DNA from 3 places in the Ensifer fredii genome. Region 3 is predicted to be linked to each of the others. Evidence: predicted binding sites of a transcription regulator. Region 3 holds the regulator's gene; each other region holds the start of a gene.

The links. The regulator PhoB, encoded in region 3, activates phosphate uptake and scavenging genes when phosphate is short. The targets are predictions, from matches to a motif close to TGTCATNNANCTGTCAT.
Region 1: a site for PhoB is predicted at 1,510-1,526, ahead of NXT3_RS06255 (esterase-like activity of phytase family protein). Genes of this name have one in related genera too.
Region 2: a site for PhoB is predicted at 1,736-1,752, ahead of phnF (phosphonate metabolism transcriptional regulator PhnF). Genes of this name have one in related genera too.

Annotation. Positions count from the first base shown of each region.
Region 1 covers NZ_CP024307.1:1,297,532-1,300,802, reverse strand. Annotated here, with positions in the region: gene rnd (ribonuclease D) at 1-281, shown strand, start outside; gene NXT3_RS06260 (adenylate/guanylate cyclase domain-containing protein) at 442-1,461, shown strand; gene NXT3_RS06255 (esterase-like activity of phytase family protein) at 1,622-2,974, shown strand; gene ppx (exopolyphosphatase) at 3,046-3,271, opposite strand, start outside.
Region 2 covers NZ_CP024310.1:545,517-548,787, forward strand. Annotated here, with positions in the region: gene NXT3_RS26335 (carbon-phosphorus lyase complex subunit) at 1-588, opposite strand, end outside; gene phnH (phosphonate C-P lyase system protein PhnH) at 592-1,200, opposite strand; gene phnG (phosphonate C-P lyase system protein PhnG) at 1,200-1,667, opposite strand; gene phnF (phosphonate metabolism transcriptional regulator PhnF) at 1,768-2,499, shown strand; gene NXT3_RS26355 (DUF1905 domain-containing protein) at 2,483-2,794, opposite strand; gene NXT3_RS26360 (selenium-binding family protein) at 2,927-3,271, shown strand, end outside.
Region 3 covers NZ_CP024307.1:509,301-512,571, forward strand. Annotated here, with positions in the region: gene pstB (phosphate ABC transporter ATP-binding protein PstB) at 1-129, shown strand, start outside; gene phoU (phosphate signaling complex protein PhoU) at 176-889, shown strand; gene phoB (phosphate regulon transcriptional regulator PhoB) at 935-1,618, shown strand; gene NXT3_RS02470 (GcrA family cell cycle regulator) at 1,702-2,220, opposite strand; gene NXT3_RS02475 (aspartate aminotransferase family protein) at 2,635-3,271, shown strand, end outside.

The sequences.
Region 1 (3,271 bases), 790 kb from region 3:
TGCCGCGCCAGAACCACGCGCCGGAGGGCGCTGCGGCAGCGGGCGAGATGCTCAAAGTGCTCCTGAAGCTCATCGCCGAAAAGGAGGGCGTGGCGGCCAAGATCATCGCCAGCAGCGACGATCTCGATCGGATCGCCGCCGAAGGCGAAAAGGCCGACGTCGCCGCGCTGCACGGCTGGCGCCGGGAGCTTTTCGGCGACATGGCGCTGAAGCTTATCAATGGCGAGGTGGCGCTTCGCTTCGTCGGAAAGAAGATCGAGGCGATGGAAATCGGCGGTTGAACGGCGGCAGCCGCCAACACCTTTCCGCCCGAATCCGGTCTTAGCCAGACGAATTGAAATGCTGATCCGACTCAACGGATCAGGTGTTCGCACTGCCGCGAATGAGACTTCCGCAGGCGCGGCCATTCCTTCCGCTGTTTGATTCCCGAGGCCATCGCGCATGCGCTGGAGATTTTCCACGCTCGAATTCATTTTCCTGCTTCTGGTTCTTGCCGGCAGCGGCGTGGCCTATGCATGGGTCGTCTATGGCGACGGAGCGCTGATCGGCGCGACCTTTGCGGTGTTCATCTGCATGCCGGTCCTTGCCTTTGAACGCCGCATCATCCTGCGCCGCCTCTACAGGGCGATCCACAGCCTTCCGACACCAGCCTTTCTCCTGTCCTCCATCGCCGTCTATTTCGCCGTCGAAAATCTCGGTTTTGTGGCGGCGGGGGTGGTGCTGAAGACGACGGGCGTGCTGCAGCAGTCCTGGAGCGAGGCGATGGTGCCGTCCTTCAATGTGCTCGTCTATGCGCTCGTCGTTTCCGGTCCGATCATTTTCGTGCTGCGGGTGCGGGAACTGCTCGGCCGCGACGTCTTCCTGAGCTTGCTTATGGGACGCTACCGCAAGCCGGTGCAGGAGGAACGCGTATTCCTGTTTATCGACGTCGCCGGCTCGACCGCCTATGCCGAGCGCTTCGGCGACCTCAGGATGCAGGAATATCTCGGCAAACTGTTTGCGGAGCTCGCCGATCCAGTGCTGCGCTATCGCGGCTCCATCGACGACTATATCGGCGACGCCGCGGTCATCACCTGGCCTTTCGACCGAGCCGTGGCCGACGCCGCCTGCATTCGCTGCGTCTTCGACATTCTCGACCAGGTTCAAGCTTCCGCCTCCCGCTGGCACAAGGTGTACGGCGAGGTCCCACGCCTGCGCGCGGCCCTCCACGGAGGAACGATCGTTGCCGCCGAAATCGGCGTCGACAGGCACAAGATCACCTATTTCGGGGACACCGTGAACACGACGGCGCGTCTCGAAGGTCTCTGCCGAACGCTCGATCGGCAGGTGCTGATTTCCGCCGATCTGTTGCGGCGCATGCGCCTGCCGACCTTCGTCAGAAGCGAGGACCTGGGAGAGCACGAGATCAAGGGACGCGGCCAGAAACTCGGGGTATTCTCGCTGCGCGCCGTGCAACTGTAGCGCGCGCCGGGAGGCACCGTCTTCGCTCCCCTGGGCGGCCGGTATGGCCGTCATCAAAGCTTCACCGGCCTGTCAGAGAAGCGTCAACTCGCCGTCATCAAAGCCGCCTATCGGGAAGCGACACAGCTCGAACCCAACAGCTCGAACCCAGGTGAATTTGATGACGAAATCCATCCTCGCCGTCGCCTTGACGCTCCTGTCGGCGACCGCCGCGCTCGCCGATGAAAAGGCCTTTCCGGCGACACTGAAGGCCCATGCGGTCCTGCGGGCCAATACGATCATTGCCGCGCCTGCGGATGCGGCGGAATACCTCATGACTTCGGGCAAGTTCTCGACCGTCGACCGCAAGCGCGCGACGGAGCTCGGCAGCGTAGCGGGCAAGGACGGCGTCCGCCCGACCGGCCTTTCTCTCCCCTTCAACGGCCAGCCGATGCAGGGCTTCTCCGGCATCAAGGCGATGCCGGACGGCACTTTCTGGAGCCTTTCGGACAATGGCTTCGGCAACAAGCTCAATTCGACCGACGCGATGCTGATGCTGCATCATCTGAAAATCGACTGGGACGCCGGCAAGGTCGAAGCGTTGAAAACCGTCTTCCTGTCCGATCCCGACCGCAAGGCGCCCTTCCCGATCGTCATGGAAGGCTCTGCCACACGCTATCTCACCGGCGGAGACTTCGACGTCGAGTCGATCCAGCCGGTCGCCGACGGCTTCTGGATCGGCGAAGAATTCGGTCCCTACGTGCTGAAGTTCGACACGACCGGCAAGCTCACCGACGTGATCCCGACGACGGTGGACGGCAAGCCGGTGCTGTCGCCGGACAATCCGACGCTGACGCTCCAGGCGGACCCGTCGAAGAGGGCGCCCGCTTTCAACCTCAAGCGCTCCGGCGGCTATGAAGGTCTGGCTCTGTCCAAGGACGGCACCAAACTCTACGGCCTGCTCGAGGGGCCGATCTGGACCGACGGCGAAACGGTCGAACAGGCGGATGGCCGCCCGGCGCTCCGCATCGTCGAGCTCGAGGCCGCAGCCAAGGCCTGGACCGGGCGTAGCTGGCTCTATCCGCTCGCCGAAGGCGGCGAGGCGATCGGCGACTTCAATATGCTCGACGAAAAGTCGGCGCTGGTAATCGAGCGCGACAATGGTGCCGGCACCGTCGACAAGGCCTGCGTCGATCCCAAGGATCCGAAGCCGGATTGCTTCGCGGTCGGGTCGAAGCTGAAGCGCGTCTACAAGATCGCGATGGACGATGAGTATGTCGGCAAGGCCGTGCGCAAGATCGGTTACATCGACCTCCTGAAGATTTCCGATCCGGACAACAGGAAGCGCCAGGGCGGCGACGGCTATTATGACATGCCTTTCGTCACCATCGAGAACGTCGATCGCGTCGACGACGCGCATATCATCGTCGGCAACGACAACAACCTGCCCTTCTCCGCCGGACGTGCGCTCGACAAGGCAGACGACAACGAATTCGTGCTGCTCGAAGTCGGCGACTTCCTGAAAGCCGAATAACCGAACGGTCGCGCGTGGAGACCCGCGCGCGACCGTTCCCACCATCTGAAACGACGCCGCTTGGTGACCGCTCAGCTCTCGAAGTGGAAAGCGAGCTTCTTGCCCGTCAGCCGGCTCAGTTGCTGCAGGCGGACGTCGAGACGTTCGCCCTCGAAATCGAGATAGGCCGCGGGCACGACGAATTCGAGATCGACCTCCGGCCGCGGCGACGGCCGCAGGGTCAGATGGCGCGCGACGCCCGGCATCGAGGCGGAGAAGAGATAGGCAACCCGCAACAGGCCGCCGAGCAGCTTTGCC
Region 2 (3,271 bases), on a different replicon from region 3:
GGCCTGCAGGCGCAGGTCGCGGGCCATCGGGAATTCCATCGGCTCTCGCGTCAGGTCGCCCGCCACATGACCATCGGGCATCTGGCCGTCGACTTCGATCAGGCCCTCGCCGTCGAGAATGTCCGAGACGCGCATGACCTGTTCGCCCGATGACTTCATCGCCGGCGCCGCGACCGGTTCGTCGCCGATGAGCGACGGGTCGAGCAGGCGGTGGGTGTAGTCGAAAGTGGGGCCGAGAAGCTGACCGCCGGGCAGGTCCTTGTAGGTGGCGGACACGCGCCGTTCGACCAGCATTCCGGCAGTGTCGATCGGCTCGGAATAGCCGAAGCGGGGGAGCGTGGTGCGATAGGCGCGCAGGATGAAGATCGCCTCTATCATGTCGCCGCGCGCTTGGCGCACGGCAAGTGCGGCGAGCGAGCGGTCGTAAAGCGAGGCCTCGGCCATGACGCGATCGACGGCCAGACCGAGCTGCTCGACCACCTGCTCGATGGTGATCGAGGGCAGCGAGCGGTCGCCGCGCCGGCGGTCGGCAAGCAGGCGATGCGCATTGGCGATGGCGGCTTCCCCGCCCTTCACGGCAACATACATGGATCAGAACTCCTTCGCCGAGAGCTTCGTCGTGCGCGGCAGGCAGAGCACCGCGTCGCCCGACGTCAGCACCAGATCGATGCCGCGCGGGAAGACCGCCCAGTTGGCCGCCCAGAAGTCGAGAAAGACGTCCGGCAGGCCCTTCGGTGCGACGCCGATCTCAGTTTTGATGCCCGGCCCGCGAGCGACGAGCGCCTCACCGCCGGTCAGTGCCTCGATCTCGACCACCAGCGTCGTCGAGCGGTCGGGATATTCCTGGGTGCCGAGGGCGAACTGATCGAAGCCCGGCACCGCGGCCCCCTTCTCGACGAAGGCGAAACGCGCCTCGTCCTTGGCTTCGGTCAGGGCGGCGCCGGTATGGAAGGCGATCCATTGCGGCACCGAAGATTTGGCGAGCGCCGGTGAGAGCCAGACGGGGGTGTCGTGATCGCAGAGCGTCAGTGCCACGGCGCCGCTGGCGTTACCAAGAGGCGAGCGTGGTGCCGATTGAGCCGAGAGCCGGCCGATGGTGCCCGGGCGGGCAAAACTGTCCATCAGGGTGCGGAACACGGATTGCGCCGCGAAGACGGGATCGGCGAACGCGCCGGCATAGATCTGCGACTGCGTGCCCATCAATCCTCTCCCCGGACCATGGTGAAGAAATCGACGCGGGTCGCCGCCGTCTCCTCGGCTTTCCGCTGGTCTTGCCTATCGAGGCGGGCGGCGATCAGCCGGTGCAGCGCTTCGACCGCCCGACGGTGCGCATCGTGCTGGAAAAGGGCGTCGAAGATCGCCGCGTAGCGGGCGCGCTCCTTGTCGGTGCCGAGCATCTGCCCGTGGCCGACCTCGCCGGTCGAGAGCCGGACGGTGGCACGTGACACTGTCGCCTCGCCCAGGTTGAAAGGATCGCCGCCGCCGCCGATGCGGCCGCGCACCATGACGAGTCCGGTCTCCGGACCGCGGACCGGCGCCACGTCCGGCTTGTCGGCTATGGCTTCCCAGGCGGCCGTCAGTTCCGCAAGGGTGGCGCGGGCCAGAAGCCGCATGCCTTCCTTGCGATCCCACGCCTCTGGGGCTTCAAATCTCTGCTTCGCGTCCATTTGCTTCATCCCAAATGTCTATTGATCTAGACAACTATACATCCTATACCATTCTCTAACGGTCGGAAATGACAGGCTTGTGACGGTGGCAAAAACGGCAGTGAAAAAAACGGTCGAGCGGCAGACCGGTGTGGCGCTCTGGCGGCAGATTGCCGACCGCATACGGCTGGCGATCAGCAATGGCGACTACGACACGACCGGAATGGTGCCGCCCGAGACGGCGCTGGCGCACGACTTCGGCGTCAACCGCCATACGGTCCGCAGCGCGCTGGCGGCCCTTGCCGACGAAGGACTGGTGCGCGCCGTGCAGGGGCGCGGCACGCTGATCGAGCGCAAGGAGCGGGTCACCTATCCGATCTCGCGGCGTACCCGCTTCTCGCAGGGGCTCGGCCGACAGGTGAGGGAAATCGGCACCCGGCTGCTGGCGCACGGCCAAGTGCCGGCGAGCGGCGAGATTGCCACGGCACTAGGTCTTGCTCCGAGTGCGCTGCTCGTCGAGCTCCACACCGTCAGCAGTGGCGACGGCCGGCCGCTCTCCACGTCGCTCAGCTATTTTCCCGCCGACCGCTTTCCGCGGATGGCGGAGGAATATGCCCGTCTCGGCTCCGTGACCAAGGCCTTCGCCGCCCAGGGCGTCTACGATTATGTCCGCGCTTCCACCGAGATCGTCGCGCGACATGCGGAAGCGGAGGAGCTGACGCTGCTCCAGCTTTCACCCGGGGCGATCGTGCTAGAGGCCCAATCGGTCAATGCCGACCTCGAAGGCCGGCCGGTCGAATACTCGCGGACGCGTTTTGCAGCCGACCGGATGAAGCTCAGGGTCGAGACTTAGCGCCGTCCAACGACAGCTTGATGCGCATCGTTTGACCGGCAGCCAGTTTTTCTCGCTGCCGAACCTCCGCCTTCACCGGCAGCAGGAACGAACCCGAGGCCTTGTCGGGGAAGATCGACGTGGTCCAATCCGTCTTGCCCGTGCGTGCGATCACAGCCTCGCTACCCCAGCCGCGTTTTCCCCGTTCGGCCAGGAACTTGATCTGCCGTGCAATCTCCGCTGGCAGGGTGACGAAGTGCCAGCCGCCCTTGCCGGGATAGAGCCAGAGCTCGCCGTCGAATTCGAATTCGCCCATCTGTCTCAGTTACTCTCGCTTGCCGCCATTCCGTTAAATAAGGCCAAAACGCCGCATTTCCGACGCGTTTTTGCCGCATCACCTAAGCTTGCATCAGGATCCACGCATTGTCTTCTCTGGGGGAGAAACGAAATGGCGACGTGGCGACCCGATCCTTCCTTCTATCCATCCCCACGCATGGCCGCCAAGGCGCCGAAAGAGACGCTTGCCTATGTGGCGGCCTTCGACCCGGACCGGCAGCGGCCGGACGCAATCGCCGTCGTCGACCTCGACCCGGCATCCGCAAGCTATTCTCAGATCGTCGGGCAGGTCGACATGCCGAATGTCGGCGACGAGCTTCACCATTTCGGCTGGAACGCCTGCTCATCCTGCTTGTGCCCCAATGCGCCGCATCCGCATGTCGAGCGCCGCTACCTCGTCGTGCCCGGCTTGAGATCATCGCGGCTGCATATCATCGACACGAAGCCCGATCCACGC
Region 3 (3,271 bases):
GCCCGCGTCTCGCAGCGCACCGCCATGTTCCACCTCGGCAATCTTGTCGAGGAGAACGACACCGACAAGATGTTCACCAATCCGGACGACCAGCGCACCCAGGATTACATCATGGGCCGCTTCGGCTGATCGCCCGAAAACCCACCGCGAAGAGTGCGCCCTCGAGGAACCGTAGATGTCTCACCCCCACATAACGACAGCCTTCGACGAAGAGCTTAAATATCTGACGCGCCGGATCTCGGAGATGGGCGGCCAGGCCGAGCAGATGGTGGCGGATTCAGTCCGGGCTCTGGTGAATTCCGATCTGGCGCTCGCCCAGAAGGTCATTTCCGACGATGCAATCTTGGACGACGCCGAGCGCCAGATCGGCGAAAAGGCGATCGTCACCATCGCCAAGCGACAGCCGATGGCCGCGGATCTCCGCGAGATCATGGGGTCGATCCGGATCGCCGCCGATCTCGAGCGCGTCGGCGACCTCGGCAAGAACACTGCCAAGCGCGTCATCGCGGTTGCCGGCTCCGGCATTCCGCGCAAGCTGGCGCGCGGTCTCGAGCACCTCGCCGAACTCGCCCTGATCCAGCTCAAGGAGGTCCTCGACGTTTACGCCTCGCGTTCGCCGGAGAAGGCAAACAGCATCCGCGAACGCGACGAGGAGATCGACGCGATTTACACCTCGTTGTTCCGCGAGCTGTTGACCTACATGATGGAGGATCCGCGCAACATCACCCCCTGCACGCATCTCCTTTTCTGCGCCAAGAACATCGAGCGTATCGGCGACCACGCCACCAATATCGCCGAAACCATCTACTACATGGCGACGGGCGCCCAGCCGCAGGGCGAGCGGCCGAAGGACGACATGACGTCAACGCTCGGATCCGTCACCGACTGAGGGGACACCCGCCAATCATGAATCTAGGCAAGGAGTCGTAACTGAATGTTGCCGAAGATAGCCGTTGTCGAGGACGAGGAAGCGCTCAGCGTGCTGCTGCGCTACAATCTCGAGGCTGAGGGCTTCGAGGTCGATACGATCTTTCGCGGCGACGAAGCGGAGATCCGCCTGCAGGAGCGCTTGCCCGACCTTCTCATCCTCGACTGGATGCTGCCCGGCGTCTCCGGCATCGAGCTTTGCCGCCGTCTCCGACAGCGCCCGGAGACCGAGCGGCTGCCGATCATCATGCTGACGGCGCGCGGCGAGGAAAGCGAGCGGGTGCGAGGCCTTGCGACCGGTGCCGACGACTACGTCGTCAAGCCGTTCTCGACGCCGGAGCTGATGGCGCGGGTCAAGGCGATGCTCCGGCGGGCGAAGCCTGAAGTGCTGTCGACGGTGCTTCGCTGCGGCGACATAGAGCTCGACCGCGAAACCCATCGCGTGCATCGTCGCACCCGCGAAGTGAGGCTCGGCCCGACGGAGTTCCGGCTCCTGGAGTTCCTGATGGCCTCGCCAGGCCGCGTCTTCTCCCGCTCGCAGCTGCTCGACGGCGTCTGGGGGCACGACATCTATGTCGACGAGCGAACGGTCGACGTCCATGTCGGCCGGCTGCGCAAGGCTCTGAATTTCTCCAATATGCCCGATGTGATCAGGACGGTGCGCGGCGCCGGCTATTCGTTGGAAAGCTGACGCTTGCGCTGCTTTTCCGGCGTTCCAAAGTGATAAGGGGCCCGACGGGCCCCTTCATGCGTCCTTGTTATTGCTCCGACCGATCAGCGCGCGCGGCGCCGCTCGGCCGAGGGCTGGTAGGCGAGGCGAGCGTGGTAGCTGCAATAGGGGGAGGATTCCGGCGAGTCGTTGCCGCAGAAGTGGAATTCTTCCTTGAGCGGGTCGCCGATCGGCCATTTGCAGGTCCGCTCGGTCAGCTGGGTGAGTTCCAGCCGGCGCGACATCGGCACGACAATGTTGGTGTCGAGTGCGAGATCCTGCTCCGCCACCAGATCGACGGCGACCTCTTCCTTGAGCACGGCCGTGCCGGCAGCGCGGGTAACCGTCCGGGTCACGGCGCGTGCCGCGTAGTTCGGGGCGCGGGGCGCCGAGGTCGTCCGCTTGGGACGAGCCGCCGCTGTCGCTCCGCCGGCCTTGGCGCGGCCTGGCAGGCTCAACCGATGAACCTTGCCGATCACCGCGTTACGGCTGACGCCTCCCAGCTGCGCCGCGATCTGGCTCGCGCTTAGGCCCTCGGACCATAGCTTCTTCAGCTTCTCAACCCGCTCGTCCGTCCAGTTCATGTCTGCACTCCCCGTTCTCGGCGTTGGGATGGCAGAATCCATCACCGTTCTCCGGAAAAGCCCCGGAGTTACAACGCGATAACTATTTTGGTGACTAGGTCCGCCGCATGCGTCTAGTAATTGAATATTAACCTACCGGCCGGGTGACTCCGTGGCAAGAGTCGCCGGAATCGCGCCGAATCGATTTCGCAGTTTTCCCCAACTTGCTGTCGGATAGTTGCATTTTTGCAAGCCCCGCATCGGGATTTTTTCGCGGTGCGGAATCCGGGCCGGCGCGACTGTTGCAAGCCTTGGTTTTGTTGACATTGCGCCGCGATATGGGAATAGTGCCTGCGCCGCCGAAAGGCGGCATTTTTGATTTTTGTCGGGCCGATACGTCCGACAGCGATGCCGATGACGAAGGAGATGCTGATCATGGCCGCAACACCGCCGCTCTACGACACCTATCTGCGTGCGCCGTTGCGTTTCGAGCGAGGCGAGGGCGTCTGGCTGATTGCCGAAGACGGCACCCGCTATCTCGACTTTGCAGCCGGCGTCGCGGTTAATTCGCTCGGCCATGCCCATCCTCATCTCGTCGAAGCGCTGAAAGCGCAGGCGGAGAAGCTCTGGCATGTGTCCAATCTCTACGATGTTCCCGGCCAGGAGAGCCTGGCGCAGCGGCTGACGGCGGTCACCTTCGCCGATCGAGTGTTCTTCACCAATTCCGGTGCGGAAGCGCTCGAATGTGCGATCAAGACGGCGCGCCGCTACCATTTCGCCAAGGGCCATCCGGAGCGGTTCCACATCATCACCTTCGAAGGCGCCTTCCACGGCCGCACCATCGCGACGATTGCCGCCGGCGGCCAGCAGAAATACATCGAAGGGTTCGGGCCGAAGGCTCCGGGCTTCTATCAGGTGCCGTTCGGCGACATCGCCGCCGTCAAGACCGCGATCAACGACGAGACCGCTGCAATCCTGGTCGAGCCGATCCAGGGCGAGGGCGGCATTCGCCTCGCTTCGAAAGAATTCATGCAGGAACTGCGCGCGCTCTGCGACGAGTTCGGGCTGCTGT